2 regions of the Pseudomonas sp. MDV22-iso1 genome follow, and region 2 is predicted to be linked to the other one. Evidence: predicted binding sites of a transcription regulator. Region 2 holds the regulator's gene; the other holds the start of a gene.

Region 1 (4,419 bases), on a different contig from region 2:
CCTTTGTACAGCTTCAGACGCACAACACCGTTCACGTGTGCCTGGGAGGCATCGATCATCTGTTGCAGCATCAGGCGCTCCGGGCTCCACCAGTAACCGGTGTAGATCAGGCTCGCGTACTTTGGCATCAGCTCGTCTTTGAGGTGAGCCACTTCACGGTCCAGCGTGATCGATTCGATCGCACGGTGAGCGCGCAGCATGATGGTGCCGCCCGGGGTTTCGTAGCAGCCACGGGACTTCATGCCCACGTAACGGTTTTCCACGATATCCAGACGGCCGATACCGTGCTCGCCACCGATTTTGTTCAGGGTCGCCAGAACGGTGGCCGGGGTCATCTCGACGCCGTCCAGTGCAACGATGTCGCCATTGCGGTAGGTCAGTTCCAGGTACTGAGCCTTGTCAGGAGCCTTCTCCGGGGAGACGGTCCACTTCCACATGTCTTCTTCGTGCTCGGTCCAGGTGTCTTCCAGCACGCCGCCTTCATAGGAGATGTGCAGCAGGTTGGCGTCCATCGAGTACGGGGATTTCTTCTTGCCGTGACGCTCGATCGGAATATTGTGCTTCTCGGCATAATCCATCAGCTTCTCGCGGGACAGCAGGTCCCACTCACGCCAAGGGGCAATCACTTTCACACCTGGTTTCAAGGCGTAAGCGCCCAGTTCGAAACGAACCTGGTCGTTACCCTTGCCGGTAGCACCATGGGAGATAGCGTCAGCGCCGGTTTCGTTGGCGATTTCGATCAGGCGTTTGGCAATCAACGGACGAGCGATGGAAGTACCCAACAGGTACTCGCCTTCGTAAACGGTGTTGGCGCGGAACATCGGGAAAACGAAATCACGCACGAACTCTTCGCGCAAATCGTCGATGTAGATCTCTTTGACGCCCATGGCCTGAGCCTTTGCGCGTGCAGGTTCGACCTCTTCGCCCTGACCCAGGTCAGCGGTGAACGTCACCACTTCACAGTTATAAGTATCCTGCAGCCACTTGAGGATCACCGAAGTGTCCAGGCCGCCGGAATACGCCAGAACGACCTTGTTTACGTCCGCCATGCCATCACTCCACGGGGTTCTACGGAAAGCCGTCGAGTCTACCGGTCATGCGCAATAATTTACAGAGGCGCGACAGCTTATGACGACGAAGCGACAGATTCTGTCGAGAGCGCGACGATGACCGGCAAGTCAGGATGTTGCCGACGTACTGCCGGGTGCAGTGATTTGGGGAGCGACTTGCGGCGTGGCCTTCTCCGTGGGCGCCACCCTTTCGAGGCGCACGGCAACCCGGCGATTCTTCGCGCGGTTAGCGGCACTGTTGTTAGGGGCCACAGGATAACGTTCGCCATGAAAGCGCATCGTGATCTGCGATTCCTGAACGCCATTGGCCTTGAAGAACTCCATGACCGCCAGGGCACGACGTCGCGAGAGGTCACGGTTGGTGAGGCGATTGCCACTGTTGTCGGAGTGACCGTCCAGTTCGATGTGATTGACCGTCGGATCAGCCTTCATGAACTCCAGCATCACCTGCAACTGGGCCTTGGCTCGCGCGTCCAGGTCCAGGCCTTCGCCGGAAAAACCTATCTGGGACTGCCGGATCTGTTCAAAATTCTTTGGCAGCAGCTTTGCCACACAGCTCTGGTATTCATTGAACGCCTGGCTGAACCTGACCGGAAGCAGTCGCACTTCCGATACCCGGCCATCGCCTGATGAATGCCGGATTACCGGGCTTCGGCCGTCCAGCAAGCCGCTGATCAAACGCCCGGCCTGTACCTGCGAAGTGTCAAACAGAACGTTGCCACTCCCGATGCGCACAGACCCCAGGTTGATGTCGCCACGGCCCGGCTGCCAGGGCGCGGCGGCAGCCAGCAAGGTCGCCGAACCGCCGCCAATCATGGCGTTGAAGGCCGTCAGACGAAAAGTCGCCTGTTCTCCAGCACGGCGGACGAATCCACCAGCGCCGAAGTCGGTAATCGGTTGAGTCAGACGACATTCGAACTTGTCCCCTTCGACCGTCCACTCGATGCTCTCCAGGCGCGTCTGGAAAGTGAGCGCCATGGCAGGAACGCTGGCAAACACACTGAGCAAGGCTAAATAACGCTGGCGCACGGGAGGCTCCACTGGCTTCTACAACAAAAAGACCGACACAGACTTGTTTACGGCATACCTGTTGGATATCGGAAGCTTGCGGCAAAACTTGATAGCGAGTGCCTGGAAGAGTCTTTTCCGGTAGCATTCCCCTCAGTTTGACCCGCCTGGAATCCCCTCATGTCCGACCGCCTGACCCTGCTGCGTCCCGACGACTGGCATATTCATCTTCGCGATGGTGCCGTGTTGACCAATACCGTCGCGGATGTCGCGCGCACCTTTGGTCGCGCCATCATCATGCCCAACCTGGTTCCTCCGGTACGCAACGCTGCTGAAGCCGATGGCTATCGCCAGCGAATTCTGGCCGCACGTCCGGCCGGTAGCCGTTTCGAACCGCTGATGGTTCTCTACCTGACCGACCGCACCCAGCCCGAAGAAATTCGCGAGGCCAAGGCCAGCGGATTTGTTCACGCCGCCAAGCTGTACCCGGCCGGCGCGACCACCAACTCGGATTCTGGCGTCACCAGCATCGACAAGATTTTCCCTGCGATAGAGGCCATGGCCGAAGTCGGGATGCCCTTGCTGATTCACGGTGAAGTCACCCGCGGTGACGTCGACGTCTTTGACCGCGAGAAGATCTTCATCGACGAGCACATGCGTCGTGTGGTCGAGCGCTTCCCGACGCTCAAGGTAGTGTTTGAACACATCACTACCGCGGACGCCGTGCAGTTCGTCAACGAGGCCTCGGCCAACGTCGGCGCGACCATTACTGCTCATCACCTGCTGTACAACCGCAACCACATGCTGGTTGGCGGGATTCGCCCGCACTTCTACTGCCTGCCGATTCTCAAGCGCAATACCCACCAGGAAGCCCTGCTCGACGCCGCCACCAGCGGCAGCGAAAAGTTCTTCCTCGGCACTGATTCGGCGCCGCATGCCCAGCACGCGAAAGAAGCCGCTTGCGGCTGTGCAGGTTGCTACACCGCTTATGCAGCGATCGAGATGTACGCCGAAGCGTTCGAGCAACGCAACGCGCTGGACAAGCTCGAAGCCTTTGCCAGTCTGCACGGCCCGCGCTTCTACGGCCTGCCGGTCAATACCGATCGCATTACCCTGGTCCGTGATGAATGGACCGCCCCTACCAGCCTGCCATTTGGCGAGCTGACCGTTATCCCGCTGCGCGCCGGTGAAAAACTGCGCTGGCGCCTGCTGGAGGAACACGCGTGAGTGAAGACCATTTCGACGACGAACAGGACGGTCAAGGTGGCGGAGGTGGTTCGCGCCACCCAATGGCTGCTCGCTTCCGTGGATACCTGCCAGTTGTTGTCGACGTTGAAACCGGTGGTTTCAACTCTGCCACTGACGCCTTGCTGGAAATCGCTGCAACAACCATCGGCATGGACGAAAAGGGCTTTGTTTATCCCGACCACACCTACTTCTTCCGTGTAGAGCCTTTTGAAGGCGCGAACATTGAAGCGGCGGCGCTGGAATTTACCGGGATCAAACTCGATCATCCGCTGCGCATGGCTGTCAGCGAAGAAGCTGCACTGACCGATATTTTCCGTGGCATCCGCAAGGCGTTGAAAGCCAACGGTTGCAAACGGGCGATTCTGGTCGGTCACAACAGCTCTTTCGACCTGGGCTTTCTCAACGCTGCGGTAGCGCGTCTGGACATGAAACGTAACCCGTTTCATCCGTTCTCCAGCTTCGATACTGCAACGCTTGCAGGCCTGGCCTACGGTCAAACCGTGCTCGCCAAGGCCTGCCAGGCCGCTGACATCGATTTCGACGGTCGCGAGGCCCACTCGGCTCGCTACGACACCGAAAAGACAGCCGAGCTGTTCTGCGGCATCGTCAATCGCTGGAAGCAAATGGGTGGCTGGGAAGATTTCAACGACTGATTGCTGTTGCTGATTTATACGCCCACAAAAAAACCGGCCTCAGAGGCCGGTTTTTTTATGCCAGAAACGCGCCTTACAGGGCAGCAGCGTTTTCGGTCAGGTAAGCCGCGACGCCTTCGGTCGAAGCGGTCATGCCTTTGTCGCCTTTTTTCCAGTTGGCAGGGCAAACTTCGCCGTGCTCTTCGTGGAATTGCAGAGCGTCGACCAGACGGATCAGCTCTTCAATGTTACGGCCCAGCGGCAGGTCGTTGATGATCTGCGAGCGGACAACGCCTTTGTCGTCGATCAGGAACGCGCCACGGAAAGCCACGCCGCCTTCGGATTCAACGTCGTAAGCCTTGGCGATTTCGTGCTTCAGGTCGGCAGCCATGGTGTAACGAACTTCGCCGATACCACCGTTGTTCACCGGGGTGTTGCGCCAGGCGTTGTGGGTGAAGTGC
Region 2 (4,419 bases):
CGAGACGCGCGGTATCGACCCGCACGGTGGTCTCGGCTTCGCTGGCGGGCTTATCCGCCGGCGGAGCAGCTTGAGCACGAGCAGGAGCGGCCTTCGCCACTTCGGCTTTTGGCTCGGGAGCTTTGGCAACCGGCTTGGGGGCTGCAGCCTTGGCGACCGGCGTGGCGACCGATGCACTGGCGCCGGTAGCGGTACCGACCTCAGTGAACTTGCCTTTGCCGTGCAATTCGTCGAGCAGCGCTTCGAACTCGTGATCGGAGATCAGATCACTGCCCACTGCGGCGGCAGACGGGGCGGCCGGCACAGGCGCCGAAGCAATCGCCGACTCCAGCGCTTCGACCGCAAAGTTGCCCTTGCCGTGGAGCTGGTCCAGCAGTGCTTCAAATTCTTCGTCGGTAATGTCAGAGCTATCGCCTGCCGCTTTCGGAGCCGCTGGCGCTACGGGAGCCGCTGGCGGGACTACGGCATCAACAGCGAACTGACCTTTACCGTGCAACTGATCGAGCAATGACTCGAACTCGGCATCGGTGATTTCATCGCTGGGCGCGCCAGCGTTGCTGACAGGTGCCGGAGCAACAGGCGCGGCCTCGGCCTGCGCCTTGACGGCATTCAGAGAGTCCAGCAGCTGTTCGAATTCGTTGTCGGTAATGTCACCTGAATCGCTTTCAGTAACCGGTGCCACGTCGACAACCGGCACCGCTTCGTCGGACGACTGCGGTTCAGCCAGACGGGCCAGTGCCGCCAGCAGTTCAGGTGTGGCAGCCGTGATCGGGCTGCGCTCGCGGACTTCGGTGAACATGCCGTTCACCGCGTCCAGTGCTTCGAGAACCACGTCCATCAATTCCGAGTCGACGCGACGCTCACCCTTGCGCAGGATGTCGAAGACGTTCTCGGCGATGTGACAGCACTCCACCAACTCGTTGAGCTGGAGGAAGCCGGCGCCCCCTTTTACAGTGTGAAAACCGCGAAAAATTGCATTGAGCAAGTCCGCATCATCCGGTCGACTTTCAAGCTCGACCAGCTGTTCGGACAGTAGCTCTAGAATCTCGCCGGCCTCAACCAGGAAATCCTGAAGGATCTCTTCATCGGCGCCGAAGCTCATTAATGGGGTGCTCCTACAGGTCTAAAATCCAAGGCTGGATAGCAAATCGTCCACATCGTCCTGACCGGACACAACGTCTTCTCTTTTATCGGCATGAATCTGCGGACCTTCACCCTGAGAGAGATGTTTTTGTGGATCTTTTTCAGCCAGCATCGCTTGACGGTCATGTTCGATGCCCGCAAAGCGGTCCACCTGACTGGCCATCAGCACGAGCTTGAGCAGGTTGCTTTCAACTTCGGTGACCAATTGAGTCACGCGCTTGATGACCTGACCGGTGAGGTCCTGGTAATCCTGAGCGAGCAGAATATCGTTGAGGTTGCTCGTTACGACGCGGTTGTCTTCGCTGCTGCGTGTGAGAAAACCGTCTACGCGCCGGGCGAGTTCGCGGAACTCCTCGGCACCGACTTCACGGCGCATGAACCTTCCCCAATCCGCGCTCAGCGCCTCGGCTTCATTGCCCAGGCTGGTGACCAGCGGCGTGGCGTTTTCAACGAGATCCATGGTGCGGTTGGCCGCCGCTTCGGTCAGCTTGACCACATACCCCAGACGTTCGGTCGCGTCCGTGATCTGCGAGACTTCCTCGGCCTGTGGCATGTTCGGGTCAATCTGGAAATTGACGATCGCGCTATGCAACTCGCGAGTGAGCTTGCCCACTTCCTGGTACAGGCCGCGATCACGGGTCTGGTTGAGCTCATGGATCAGTTGTACTGCGTCGCCGAACTTGCCTTTTTCAAGGCTTTCGACCAATTCGACCGCATGTTTTTTCAGGGTCGATTCGAAATCGCCCTGTGAAATTTCATTTTGCTCCATAGCTCCCCCGTGGCGCAGTTGCTCAACCAATGCGTTCGAAAATCTTTTCGATTTTTTCTTTTAACGCCTGGGCCGTGAAGGGCTTGACCACATAGCCGTTTACACCGGCCTGGGCTGCTTCGATGATCTGCTCGCGCTTGGCTTCAGCGGTAACCATCAGCACCGGAAGATGCTTGAGCCTTTCATCGGCGCGCACGTGGCGCAGCAGATCGATACCGGTCATGCCCGGCATGTTCCAGTCCGTTACCAGAAAGTCGATGCTGCCGCTGTTGAGGACCGGAATGGCAGTGGTGCCATCGTCAGCCTCGACCGTGTTGGTGAACCCAAGGTCACGCAACAGGTTTTTTATGATCCGCCGCATCGTTGAGAAGTCATCAACGATGAGGATTTTCATGTTCTTGTCCAATTCGACCTCCAAGCAGTCTTAAACGCGTCCAGCACCTGGACACGCCATTTCATTCAATCCGGCAAAGCATTCGATGACTGTCTGGAGCACAGCAGATAGAGACCGGTGCGTACAGAACCCACCAGCCTCGTTCGCAGTGTCCCCACACTGCCTTCAGCGCGCTCGCCACTCCCCCAAACGCCCCCGCAAACGGGCCGCGCACTGGCTGTGTAACTGGCTGACCCGCGATTCGCTAACCCCCAGGACCTCACCGATTTCCTTGAGGTTGAGCTCTTCGTCGTAGTACAGCGCCAACACCAGTCGCTCACGCTCCGGCAAATTGGCAATCGCGTCCGCCAGCGCTGCCTGGAAGCGTTCATCTTCCAGATCGCGCGACGGCTCGAGATGAGCACTGGCGCCATCCTCGTGCAGCCCTTCGTGTTCGCCGTCTTGCAACAGATCGTCGAAACTGAATAACCGGCTGCCCAGGGTGTCGTTCAAAATCCCGTAATAATCGTCGAGACTCAATTGGAGTTCGGCCGCAACTTCGTGATCTTTAGCGTCGCGACCGGTTTTAGCTTCAATCGAGCGAATGGCGTCGCTGACCATTCGGGTATTTCGGTGGACCGAACGTGGCGCCCAGTCCCCTTTGCGTACTTCATCGAGCATCGCGCCGCGGATTCGTATGCCCGCGTACGTCTCGAAACTCGCGCCTTTGCTGGCGTCGTATTTGGTCGACACTTCAAGCAGGCCGATCATGCCGGCCTGGATCAGGTCTTCGACCTGGACACTGGCCGGCAGACGCGCCAGCAAGTGGTAGGCAATCCGTTTTACCAGTGGCGCGTAACGCTCGATCAGCTCGTACTGCGCATCACGGGCCGATTTTTTATAGAGGTTATAGCCACTGGCGGTCATAGCACGGGTCCTGCAGTTTGTTGCACGAGGCGCTCCACGAAGAACTCCAGATGCCCACGCGGGTTGGCAGGCAATGGCCAGGTGTCGACCTTTTGCGCGATGGCCTTGAAGGCCAGCGAACACTTGGAGCGCGGGAATGCTTCATACACGGCGCGCTGCTTCTGCACGGCCTTGCGCACGCTTTCGTCGTACGGCACCGCACCGACGTATTGTAAGGCGACGTCGAGGAAGCGATCCGTGACCTTGGTCAACTTGGCGAACAGGTTGCGACCTTCTTGCGGGCTCTGGGCCATGTTGGCCAGGACACGGAAACGGTTCATGCCGTAATCACGGTTGAGCAGTTTGATCAGGGCGTAGGCGTCGGTGATCGAAGTCGGCTCATCGCAGACCACCAGGAGGACTTCCTGAGCGGCGCGGACGAAACTGACAACCGAATCGCCGATGCCCGCCGCCGTGTCGATCACGAGCACGTCGAGGTTGTCTCCGATATCGCTGAAGGCCTGGATCAGGCCGGCGTGTTGCGCCGGGGTCAGATGAACCATGCTCTGTGTGCCGGACGCGGCCGGAACGATACGAATACCGCCCGGGCCTTGCAACAGAACGTCGCGTAGCTCGCAGCGGCCTTCGATCACGTCGGCCAGGGTACGTTTGGGTGTCAGTCCGAGTAGAACGTCGACGTTAGCCAGTCCGAGGTCGGCGTCCAGAAGCATGACGCGCCGGCCGAGCTCTGCTAGAGCCAGGGACAAGTTCACTGACACGTTAGTTTTCCCGACGCCACCTTTGCCGCCGGTCACCGCGATAACCTGTACGGGATGCATGCTGCCCATGTTATTTCTTTACCTTGTCTTGCATAGACGGAGGCCACATTACTGGCTGCGCGTTCACAAACGGAACAATGCATGGCAGACCATCGATGTAGGTACAAAAACTATTCATTAATACCTCAGCTAACCTGCTTGGTCGGGCTGTGGTAAATATCAGCGAACATGTCAGCCATGGCTTCTTCGCTGGGTTCTTCCTGCATTTGCACGCTGACCGCGCGACTGACCAGCTGATGACGACGCGGCAGATGCAAATCATCCGGAATCCGCGGGCCATCGGTCAGATAGGCCACCGGCAATTCATGACTGATGGCCAGGCTCAACACCTCGCCCAGACTTGCCGTTTCATCCAGTTTAGTCAGGATGCAGCCGGCGAGCCCGCAGCG

The links. The regulator FliA, encoded in region 2, starts transcription of late flagellar genes. The targets are predictions, from matches to a motif close to CTAAAGTTTNNNNNNNNNNNGCCGNTAA.
Region 1: the regulator FliA is predicted to act here: its motif matches at 2,165-2,192, upstream of AC3ZVB_RS26480 (flagellar protein MotY).

The regions. Positions count from the first base shown of each region.
Region 1 is NZ_JBYVMF010000034.1:30,025-34,443, forward strand. Features, by position in the region: gene AC3ZVB_RS26475 (argininosuccinate synthase) at 1-1,049, opposite strand, end outside; gene AC3ZVB_RS26480 (flagellar protein MotY) at 1,179-2,099, opposite strand; gene pyrC (dihydroorotase) at 2,259-3,305, shown strand; gene rnt (ribonuclease T) at 3,302-3,979, shown strand; gene AC3ZVB_RS26495 (peroxiredoxin) at 4,053-4,419, opposite strand, start outside.
Region 2 is NZ_JBYVMF010000001.1:257,375-261,793, reverse strand. Features, by position in the region: gene AC3ZVB_RS01185 (chemotaxis protein CheA) at 1-1,102, opposite strand, end outside; gene AC3ZVB_RS01180 (protein phosphatase CheZ) at 1,124-1,912, opposite strand; gene AC3ZVB_RS01175 (chemotaxis response regulator CheY) at 1,935-2,306, opposite strand; gene fliA (RNA polymerase sigma factor FliA) at 2,472-3,212, opposite strand; gene fleN (flagellar synthesis regulator FleN) at 3,209-4,039, opposite strand; gene flhF (flagellar biosynthesis GTPase FlhF) at 4,156-4,419, opposite strand, start outside.